2 regions of the Streptomyces sp. 71268 genome follow, and region 1 is predicted to be linked to the other one. Evidence: predicted binding sites of a transcription regulator. Region 1 holds the regulator's gene; the other holds the start of a gene.
The links. Region 1 encodes HrcA, which represses chaperone genes, less so after heat shock. Its sites were predicted from a motif close to TTNGCACTCNGNNNNNCNGAGTGCNAA; they were not measured.

Region 2: the regulator HrcA is predicted to act here: its motif matches at 3,939-3,965, upstream of groES (co-chaperone GroES).

The regions. Positions count from the first base shown of each region.
Region 1 is NZ_CP114200.1:6,074,492-6,080,165, forward strand. It holds gene OYE22_RS24035 (DUF3097 domain-containing protein) at 1-227, opposite strand, end outside; gene OYE22_RS24040 (MBL fold metallo-hydrolase) at 462-1,196, opposite strand; gene hrcA (heat-inducible transcriptional repressor HrcA) at 1,397-2,413, shown strand; gene dnaJ (molecular chaperone DnaJ) at 2,414-3,547, shown strand; gene OYE22_RS24055 (nitronate monooxygenase) at 3,833-4,951, shown strand; gene OYE22_RS24060 (16S rRNA (uracil(1498)-N(3))-methyltransferase) at 4,948-5,674, shown strand, end outside.
Region 2 is NZ_CP114200.1:3,361,395-3,367,068, reverse strand. It holds gene OYE22_RS12565 (hypothetical protein) at 279-2,024, opposite strand; gene OYE22_RS12560 (hypothetical protein) at 2,021-2,464, opposite strand; gene OYE22_RS12555 (class I SAM-dependent methyltransferase) at 2,524-3,744, opposite strand; gene groES (co-chaperone GroES) at 4,112-4,420, shown strand; gene groL (chaperonin GroEL) at 4,515-5,674, shown strand, end outside.

The DNA.
Region 1 (5,674 bases):
TCCAGCAGGAAGCCGGCCGGGCTCAGTGGGAACACCCGGTGCTTGCCGAAACGGTCTTCCAGGGTGACGGTCGGGCCCTCGGCGGTCTTCTCGCAGCGGATGACGGCGCCGCAGAAGCCGGTGGCCACCTCCTCCACCACGAGATCCACCTCGGCCGCCACCTCGGGCACGGATGTGGGCTTCTTCCAGGGCGGGGTCAGGTCGGGCCCGTACTGTCTGCTGCGCATGCGGCAGACGATAGCTTCCGCCCGGCTCCCGCCCGGCGCACCCACCGCGCCCGGCGTCCCCCCATCACGCCCCGGCGCGCGCGGCGTGCGCGGTGCCGCGGGCCGCCACCGCGTGCGCCGTACCGCGTACGCCACCCCGCCCGGGCCCGCTTGCCGTCTGGCCCGCTCGCCGCACAGGCCCGCCCGCGGGCGCCGGCGCGTGCCCCGCGCGTGAATTGGGTCGGTGGGCGCCGGTCAGGGCGCCGTCGCGTAGCGGCGGGCCAACTCCGCGCGCTGCGCGCGGACGTACGCCGCGTCCACGACCGCCCCGTGCCCCGGCACGTACACCGCGTCCTCGCCGCCGAGCGTCAGCAGCCGGTCGAGGGCCGCCGGCCACCGGGCCGGGACCGCGTCCGGGCCCGCCTGCGGTTCGCCGGACTCCTCGACCAGGTCGCCGCAGAAGACGACCTCGGGCCGGCCCGGTACCAGGACGGTCAGGTCGTGCCCGGTGTGGCCGGGGCCGACGTTGGCCAGCAGCACCTGGCGTCCGGCGCCGAGCCCGACGGTCACCTCGCCGCTCACCGAGTGCCGGGGGCAGACCAGCAGGTCGACGGCCTCGGCGACCGCCTCGGGGTCGGCGCCGTGGCGCACCGCGTCCGCGCGCAACGCCTCCCGCCCCCGCTCCAGCACGTCCGCGAGCCCCGCCGCCCCGTATACCTGTACGCCGGCGAAGGCGGCCGTGCCGAGCACGTGGTCGAAGTGCGGGTGGGTGAGGGCGACGTGGGTGACCGGGCGGCCGAACAGGGCGCGCACCTCCCGGCGGATCTCGGCGCCCTCACGCAGCGTCGCCCCGGTGTCCACCACGAGGACGCCCTCCGGGCCGGCCACGGCCCCGACCGTGGCGTCCCAGCCGGGCAGCCGGCGCCGGGCGACATCCGGCGCGAGCACCTCCCAGCGCTCGCGTACGCGCTCTTCCGTCACGCTGTCCATGGGGGAGACGCTAGTCCCCGGCGGGGCGGCCCGCCCGGCCGGTGCGGTGGCGGTTTCCAGCCCCCACCCGTCAGCGACCGGGGCCACTCTTGCCCGGACCGTGGCGACCGGCCGTACACTGGCTCAGGGGATTTGGCACTCGGGTGTGATGAGTGCCAGGAAAAGTCCCCTGATAGACGGTTTGACTGGAGGTGTGCGCGGTGCTGAGCGAACGCAGACTTGAGGTTCTTCGCGCCATCGTCCAGGACTACGTCGGCACGGAGGAGCCGGTGGGCTCCAAGGCGCTGACCGAGCGGCACCAGCTCGGCGTCTCGCCGGCCACGGTGCGTAACGACATGGCCGCGCTTGAGGACGAGGGCTTCATCGCCCAGCCGCACACCAGCGCCGGCCGCATCCCCACCGACAAGGGCTACCGCCTGTTCGTGGACCGGCTGGCCGGTGTGAAGCCGCTCTCACCGGCGGAGCGCCGGGCCATCCAGAACTTTTTGGACGGCGCGGTGGACCTCGATGACGTGGTGGGGCGCACGGTGCGGTTGCTCGCCCAGCTCACCCGGCAGGTCGCGGTGGTGCAGTACCCGTCGCTGACCCGCTCCACGGTGCGCCACGTCGAGTTGCTCGCGCTCGCTCCCGCCCGCGTGATGCTCGTACTGATCACCGACACGGGCCGGGTCGAGCAGCGGATGGTGGACTGCCCGGCGCCCGTGGGCGAGACGGCCCTGGCGGACCTGCGGGCGCGCCTGAACAGTCGGGTGGTCGGGCGCAGGTTCGCGGACGTGCCGCAACTCGTGCAGGACCTGCCGGAATCGTTTGAGCAGGAGGACCGGGGTACGGTCTCCACGGTCCTCGCGACGCTGCTTGAGACGCTGGTCGAGGAGACCGAAGAGCGGCTGATGATCGGCGGCACGGCCAACCTCACCCGGTTCGGCCACGACTTCCCGCTCACCATCCGGCCGGTGCTCGAGGCCCTGGAGGAGCAGGTCGTCCTCCTGAAGCTGCTCGGCGAGGCCAAGGATTCGGGCATGACCGTGCGAATCGGTCATGAGAACGCTCACGAGGGCCTGAACTCCACATCCGTGGTCGCTGTCGGCTACGGTTCGGGCGACGAGGCAGTCGCAAAACTCGGCGTGGTCGGACCGACCCGCATGGACTACCCCGGAACGATGGGAGCGGTACGCGCAGTGGCACGATACGTCGGACAGATCCTGGCGGAGTCGTAAGTGGCGACGGACTACTACGCCGTCCTGGGCGTGCGGCGCGATGCCTCTCAGGACGAGATCAAGAAGGCGTTCCGCAGGCTCGCGCGTGAGCTTCACCCGGACGTCAACCCCGACCCGAAGACGCAAGAGCGCTTCAAGGAGATCAACGCCGCCTACGAGGTGTTGTCGGACCCGCAGAAGAAGCAGGTCTACGACCTCGGTGGCGACCCGTTGTCCAACGCGTCGGGCGGCGGCCAGAGCGGCTTCGGTGCCGGCTTCGGCAACTTCTCCGACATCATGGACGCCTTCTTCGGCACCGCCTCCCAGCGCGGCCCGCGCTCGCGGACCCGGCGTGGCCAGGACGCCATGATCCGGCTCGACATCGAGCTGGACGAGGCGGCGTTCGGGACCACCAAGGAGATCCAGGTCGACACGGCGATCGTGTGCACGACCTGTAGCGGCGAGGGTGCCGCGCCCGGCACCTCGGCGCAGACCTGTGACATGTGCCGCGGTCGCGGCGAGGTCTCCCAGGTCACCCGCTCCTTCCTCGGGCAGGTCATGACCTCGCGGCCGTGCCCGCAGTGTCAGGGCTTCGGCACCGTGGTGCCCACGCCGTGCCCCGAGTGCGCGGGCGACGGACGGGTGCGCTCGCGCCGCACGCTCACGGTCAAGATCCCCGCGGGCGTGGACAACGGCACCCGCATCCAACTCGCGGGCGAGGGCGAGGTCGGCCCGGGCGGCGGCCCCGCCGGCGACCTGTACGTGGAGATCCACGAGGCGTCGCACCCGGTCTTCCAACGGCGCGGCGACGACCTGCACTGCACGGTCACCATCCCGATGACGGCGGCTGCGCTCGGCACCAAGGTGCCGTTGGAGACGCTGGACGGCCTGGAGGAGATCGACATCCGGCCGGGCACCCAGTCCGGCCAGTCGGTCCCGCTGCACGGGCGCGGCGTGACGCACCTGCGCGGCGGCGGCCGGGGCCAGCTCATCGTGCACGTGGAGGTCACCACCCCGAGCAAGCTCGACCCCGAGCAGGAGGAACTCCTGCGCAGGTTGGCCAAGTTGCGGGGCGAGGAGCGCCCGTTGGGCGAATTCAAGCCAGGCCAGCAGGGGCTGTTCTCGCGGCTCAAGGACGCGTTCAACGGCCGCTGAGGCCCGGCCCGGCTGCTCGGGCCATGAATCGCCGGTGGGCGCCGGTTCCGTCGCGTACGGGACCGGCGCCCTTCGCGTGGGTGCGTCGGCGCGGTGAGCGCCGGGGCGGGAGCGGGCGGTGCGCCGGGGCGCGGGAGGGCACGGTGCCGCTTCCGTACGTGTGGGCGGCGTGCGCACCGCGTGAACGGCGCGTGCCCGGCAGGTGGGGAGTGCGTGGCGGGCGTCCACGGAGTGGACGCTCGGGGGCGTTACCCGGTGCTGTGGAGGGCGTGACACGATGTGGTCATGTCCTCCGCGTTGACCGGTCTCTCCCGGTATCCGATCGTGCAGGCCCCCATGGCGGGCGGCGCCTCGCGCCCGCAGCTCGCAGCCGCCGTGGGCGCGACCGGCGGCCTCGGCTTCCTCGCCGCCGGGTACAAGACGCCGGCGGCGATGTACGAGGAGATCAAGCACCTGCGGGCGCAGAGCGACGTGCCCTTCGGCGTCAACCTCTTCATGCCGCAGCCCGCGACCAGCGACCCTTCGGCCGTCGCCGTCTACGCCGAGCAACTGGCGGGCGAGGCCGCCTGGTACGAGACGCCGCTCGGCGACCCCGACTCGGGCAACGACGACGCCTACGAGGCCAAACTCGCCATACTGCTCGACGACCCGGTACCGGTGGTCTCCTTCACCTTCGGCTGCCCGACGCGCGCCGTGTGCGAGGCGCTGGCCCGGGTGGGCACCGTGACAGTGGTCACCGTCACCACCGTGGAGGAGGCGCTGGCCGCGCACGCGGCCGGGGCCGACGCCGTCTGCGTCCAGGGCATCGAGGCCGGCGGCCACCAGGGCACGCACCGCGACGACCCGCACGCCCAGGGCATGGGCGCGGGGCTCGGGCTGCTGGCCCTGATCGAGCTGGTGCGCGACGCGGTGCCGCTGCCGCTGATCGCCGCCGGCGGACTGATGCGCGGCACGCAGATCGCCGCCGTGCTGGCGGCCGGCGCGAGCGCCGCGCAGCTCGGCACCGCGTTCCTGGTCTGCCCCGAGTCCGGCGCGCACGAGCTGCACAAGCGGGCCATGACCGACACCACCTTCACCCGCACCGAACTCACCCGCGCCTTCTCCGGCCGCCCCGCTCGCGGCCTGGCCAACCGCTTCCTGCGCGAGCACGGCCCGTACGCCCCCGTCGCCTACCCCCAGGTGCACCACCTCACCTCCGGGTTGCGCAAGGCCGCCGCCAAGGCCGGTGACCCGCAGGGCATGGCGCTCTGGGCGGGCCAGGGGCACCGGCTGGCCCGGGAGATGCCGGCGGGGCACCTGGTGGAGGTCCTCGTCGACGAGCTGGAGGCCGCCCGCGCGGGGCTCGCCGCGCGGGCCGGGCTGGCGGCGCCGCAGCCACGGTCGGGCGCCGGAGGCGTGGCGTGAGCGCGCCGGTCTTCGTCGCCGACACCCTGGAGGGCGCGGCGGTCGGCGCCGCGCTCACGCTGACCGGCCCCGAGGGGCGGCACGCGGTCTCGGTGCGCAGGCTGCGGGTCGGCGAGGAGATCGTGCTCACCGACGGGGCGGGCCGAGGCGCCTCGGGCACCGTCACCGCCGTGGAGGGCAAGGACCGTCTGACGGTCGAGGTGGACGAGGTGCGGGGGGAGCCGGCGCCGCAGCCGCGCATCACCGTCGTGCAGGCGCTGCCCAAGGGCGACCGGGGCGAACTCGCCGTGGAGACCATGACCGAGACCGGCGTGGACGCGGTGGTGCCGTGGGCCGCCGCGCGCTGCATCACCCAGTGGCGCGCCGAGCGGGGCGCCAAGGCGCTCGCCAAGTGGCGGGCCACCGCGCGCGAGGCGGGCAAGCAGTCGCGCCGGCTGCGCTTCCCCGAGGTCGCCGAGGCAATGAGCACGCCACAGGTGGCCGAGCTGCTGTCGCGGGCCGACTTCGCCGCCGTGCTGCACGAGGAGGGCTCCCAGCCGTTGGCCACGGCCGAGCTGCCGACGCGGGGCGAGGTCGTGCTCGTCGTCGGGCCCGAGGGTGGCGTGTCCCCGGAGGAGTTGACCGCCTTCGCCGCCGTGGGTGCCCAGCCCTACCGGCTCGGGCCCAGCGTGTTGCGGACCTCCACCGCGGGCACGGCGGCCCTCGCGCTGCTGCTCGGCCGCA
Region 2 (5,674 bases), 2.7 Mb from region 1:
TCAGAGGGTTCTGAAAAGGCGAAAGGCCCGTGCGGCGCTTTCGGCTGGCATACCAACTTCCGGGCACATTGGTTCCGGTGGTCCAGCATGCCTCCCCCTTGTCACCCTGGAGGTCGGCACTGTAACAGTGAGTTTTGAATGGCTGTCGTCCATTCGGCCGCGCTGGTCCCGCAGGGAACCTGCCGGCTCAGAGGGCTAACGGGGGAGCCTCTACGCCCAACAGCCCGATCGCCAGGGGCCACCCCGCACGGCATGCCGAACCCCCGCCCCCGCACCCCTCAGGCCGACACCCCCCGCACCAGCAACCGCCCCTCCAGCGTCCCGATCACCACGTCGCCCGCGACGGTCGTGGTCAGGGTCAGGGGGGTGAAGGGGTGGCCGCCCGGGGACGTGAGGGGGTGGTGGGCGTGGAGGGTGCCGGTGGTGGGGGAGAGGGTGAGGAGGTCGCCCGTGGCGGTGGCCGCGTAGAGGGTGTTCGCGTGCAGGTCCAGGCCCGCGATGGCGGAGTCGGTCGGCAGCGACCAGGTCGGCTCGCCGTGCGGGAGGGACCTGCGGGTGAGGCGGGGGGTGCCGGAGTCGGCGGTGGCGAGGATGAGGGCGGGGCCGGCGGCGTCGTCGACGTAGACCGCCGGGCCGCCACGGACGGCGGTCCTCGGGCCGAGCGGGAAGAGTGGCTCGACGGCGCCGGGCGCGTTCCGTTCGCCGGGGGTCACGCGGGCCAGCCACGTCTCCTGGCGGGCCAGTCGCGCCTGCTCGGCGGCGTACGCGTACGACCCTCCGGCGGATATGCCGGCTTCCGTGACGTCGGCCTCCGTGCCGGGCGGCGCCGGGCGGTCCCGTACGACCAGGGCGTACAGGTCCGGTGCGCGGCGGACGGTGAGTTCGGTGCGCGGATCGTAGTGGCCGAGGGGGACCGCGCCGAGCGGGGTGCCGTCGGGGGCGAAGAGCAGGGTGGCGGACGGGGACCACGAGGGTGGGGCGGGGAAGAGTTCGCAGGTGTCGCGGGCGGCCCAGACGCCGTCGGCGCGGGCCGTGAGGAGGGCCGGGTAGCGGAGGCGGTGTTCCGTGCGTACGGAGCCGTCGGCCAGCGAGACCGCCAGCACGGTGGAGCGGCGGTCGTCGCTGGTGCCGGTGGCCACCGTGACGCGGGCGGTGCGCTCGTCGGGGGTGACCTGGAGCTGGAGGCCCACGTACTGGAAGGACTCGGCCGGCGGCGGCACCGTCCACATCCGCCGCCCCTCGGGCGACCAGCACTCCAGCAGGTTGTCCTCGCGCGCGGCCAGCACCCGGCCGTCGCGCAGCCCCGCCACCGCCCACACCGCGCGCCGCGCCCGCCAGTCGCGCCCGTCGGCCGTGGCCAGCTCGCGCAGCTCGGCGTGGCGCGCCTGGACGGCCACCTCCGGTAGGCGCGACTCCCAGTCGGGCGCGGCCGGTCGCCGTGCGTCCAGGGGCGCGGGCTCGCGGGAGTCCGGGGACCCGGTAGCCCCGGCGGGCTCGGGGCCCAGGGTGAGCCAGTCGCCCGAGGGTGGGCGGGGCACGGCGGACTCCGCGTAGCGGATCAGCCCCTCCGACGCCAGGTCGTGGTCGGCCTCGGCGAGAAGCACGTCGAGCGTGTCGCCGTCCCGCCAGCGCAGCGCGGCCACGCCCGCGTCGGCGCACACCACCCGCGCCTGACGCCCCGTCACCACGTCGGCCAGCAGCAGCGTGCCGTGGCGCGCGTACTCGTCCCCCTCGTCCGTGCCGACCGCGAGGAGCGGCAGGGTGGGGTGGAAGGCGAGCGTCTCGACGGACTCGCCCGGCACCGCCACGGTGCGGTGGTACGACAGGTCGGCGCGCCGGTAGACCAGCACGCGGGGCGCGGGGCGCGACCCGTGCGGCAGGTCGACGACGCGCGAGCGGGAGAAGGCGCCGCCCAGGTAGCCCACGACGGCGAGCCACTGCCCGTCGTCGCTCAGCGCGGTGTGGAAGGCCGTGCCGACCTCGGGGAACGGCTCGTCGGGCACGATCCGTAGTGGCTGGCTCATCCCTTCACCGCCCCGGGGGCGAGCAGGCCGTCGACGAGCGCGTGCGGCCCGTTCGGTACGTCGCGGGCGCTCGCGACCTCGTGCCACTGGTCGCCGAGCGAGGTCAGCCGGGGCTGGAAGACCACGCACCCGGGCGTGAGCATGTCGGGGACCGGGCGGGGCGTCGGGCCGTCGGTGGCCTCGCTGGCGCGGCGGTCGGTGGCGGCGTGGTGGGCGAGGTCGCCCGCCATCCACACGGCGCCCTGGTCGGTGACGTGTCCGAGGCCAAGCACCTCGACCATCCACGGCAGCCGCTGAAGCTCCAGGCGCGGAGGCCGGCCCACCGACCGCCCGATGGCGCGCGCGCCACCCGCTCCCGCCCCTCGCACCGTCGCCGCCTCCTCCGACGCCGGCCCGGCCTTCCTGTCGTTCAGCGCCGGGATCGTCGTCGGACCGGTCATCGCCCCCCGCGCCGTGGTCGCCGTAGAGCTGGGGCGTACGGGCCGCACAGGCGGGCGGCTCACTCCGCCGGCTCCGCCGGGTGGCCGATCAGCATGGAGGGGGCACCGGCCACCCGGGTCAGGAACACCGTCGCCGACGCCGGGCCCTGTGGCCTGACCTTCTTGCGCAGTTCCTCGGGCGTCACCGGCGACCCGCGCTTCTTCACCGTCAGCACCCCGACCTCCCGCTCGCGCAACAGCGCCTTGAGGCGCTTGACGTTGAACGGGAGCACGTCGGTGATCTCGTACGCGCTGGCGTACGGGGTCGGCACCAGTTCGTCCGCCGTGACGTACGCGATCGTCGGGTCGATCAGCCGCCCGCCGACCCGCTGGGCCACGTCCGCGACCAGGTGGGCCCGGATCACCGCCCCGTCAGGCTCGTACAGCCAGCGGCCCACCGGGCCCGGCTCGGGGTCCGGCAGTCCCGCGCCGGTCAGCGAGGCCCCGCCGGGCAGCAGGGTCGCGCGGCGGGCGCCCGGGGTCGTGCCGAACCACAGCACGGCCTCCTTCACGTCCCCGCCGTCCGAGATCCACTCCGCCTCGGCGTCCGGCGGGATCGCCTCGTGCGGCACGCCGGGCGCGACCTTCAGCGCCGCGTGCGGGGTGGCGCGGGCGGCGCCGACGGCCCAGGACAGCGGGGGCGAGTACGCCTGGGGGTCGAAGATCCGGCCCCGGCCGCCGGTCGTGGAGCCGCCCCGCCCGGCGGCCCGCCGCGCCGGGTCGACGAAGACCGCGTCGTAACCGGAGGTGTCCACGTCGGCGACGTCGGCGCAGCGCACCTCGATCAGCTCGGCGAGACCCAGCGCCGCCGCGTTGGCGTGGGCGACGGCGCAGGTGAGCGGGGAGCGGTCGACGGCGAGCACCCGCACGCCGGCGCGCGCCAGCGCGATCGCGTCGCCGCCGACGCCGCAGCACAGGTCGGCCAGTCGGCGCGCCCCGAGGCCCGCGAACCGCTCCGCCCGGTGCGCGGCCACGGTGGCGCGGGTGGCCTGCTCGACGCCGTCGGGCGTGAAGTACATCCGGTACGCGTCGGCCGCGCCGAACTTCGCCACCGCCCGCTGCCGCAGCCGCGCCTGGCCGATCGCGGCCGAGACCAGCTCGGCCGGGTGGTCGCGGCGCAGCCGGGTGGCGGCGGTCAGCTCGGCGGCCGGGTCGAGGTCGCGCAGCGCGCCGAGCAGGGCCTGCCCCTCGTCGGTCAGCAGGGCGTGGAAGGTCTCGACGGGCAGGGTGGTCGCGCTCACCGGCCCATTCTCGCAGCGCGCCCGCGACCGGGCGGCGCGGGCCAGCGGCCGACCCGGACACGCCCGGCCCGCGCTCCGAACATGTTCCGCAGGCGACCCGGCCCATGCCCCGCACGCGACCCGTACGTGGCCCGGCCCGCGCTCCGCACGCGCCCCCGACGCGCCCCGTGCGCGACCCGGCGTGCGGCGCCGCGTTGGCACTCCGCTTGACCGAGTGCTAACCGCGTCCTAGTCTCAGGGCTGGCACTCCACATCGCGGAGTGCCAAACACAGCGACGGGCAGATCCGGCACCCGCGACGACGGATCTACCAGGTCGCCACCTCAGACAGTTAACCCCGTGAGATCTCCGAAGGGGGAGGTCGGATCGTGACGACCGCCAGCTCCAAGGTTGCCATCAAGCCGCTTGAGGACCGCATCGTGGTCCAGCCGCTCGACGCCGAGCAGACCACGGCCTCGGGCCTGGTCATTCCGGACACCGCTAAGGAGAAGCCCCAGGAGGGCGTCGTCCTGGCCGTGGGCCCGGGCCGCTTCGAGGACGGCAACCGTCTTCCGCTCGACGTCTCCGTCGGCGACGTCGTGCTCTACAGCAAGTACGGCGGCACCGAGGTGAAGTACAACGGCGAGGAGTACCTCGTCCTCTCGGCTCGCGACGTGCTCGCGATCATCGAGAAGTAATTCACCCAGTTTTACGTGATCTGCGCCCCGGCCACCCGTGTCTGAACAACCGGGCGTCCGGGGCGCGGCACTTTGGAGAGGACTCTAGGCAACCATGGCGAAGATCCTGAAGTTCGATGAGGACGCCCGTCGCGCCCTCGAACGCGGTGTCAACAAGCTCGCTGACGCCGTCAAGGTGACGATCGGCCCCAAGGGCCGCAACGTCGTCATCGACAAGAAGTTCGGCGCCCCGACCATCACCAACGACGGCGTCACCATCGCCCGTGAGGTCGAGGTCGAGGACCCGTACGAGAACCTGGGCGCCCAGCTCGTGAAGGAGGTGGCGACCAAGACCAACGACATCGCGGGTGACGGCACCACCACCGCCACCGTGCTGGCCCAGGCGCTGGTCCGCGAGGGCCTGCGCAACGTCGCCGCCGGCGCCTCCCCGGCCGCCCTGAAGAAGGGCATCGACGCCGCGGTCAAGGCGATCTCCGAGGACCTCCTCGCGACCGCCCGCCCGATCGACGAGAAGTCCGACATCGCGGCCGTCGCCGGTCTGTCCGCCCAGGACAAGCAGGTCGGCGAGCTGGTCGCCGAGGCGATGGACAAGGTCGGCAAGGACGGTGTCATCACCGTCGAGGAGTCCAACACCTTCGGCCTGGAGCTGGACTTCACCGAGGGCATGGCCTTCGACAAGGGCTACCTGTCCCCGTACATGGTCACCGACCAGGAGCGTATGGAGGCCGTCCTCGACGACCCGTACATCCTGATCCACCAGGGCAAGATCAGCTCCATCCAGGACCTGCTGCCGCTGCTTGAGAAGGTCATCCAGCAGGGTGCCTCCAAGCCGCTGCTGATCATCGCCGAGGACGTCGAGGGCGAGGCGCTGTCCACCCTCGTCGTCAACAAGATCCGCGGCACGTTCAACGCCGTGGCCGTCAAGGCCCCCGGCTTCGGTGACCGCCGCAAGGCCATGCTCGGCGACATCGCCACCCTCACCGGTGCGACCGTCATCGCCGAGGAGGTCGGCCTCAAGCTCGACCAGGCCGGCCTGGACGTGCTCGGCACCGCCCGCCGCGTGACCATCACCAAGGACGACACCACCATCGTGGACGGCGGCGGCAACGCCGACGACGTCAAGGGCCGGGTCGCGCAGATCAAGGCCGAGATCGACGCCACGGACTCCGACTGGGACCGCGAGAAGCTCCAGGAGCGCCTCGCGAAGCTGGCCGGTGGCGTGTGCGTGATCCGCGTCGGCGCCGCCACCGAGGT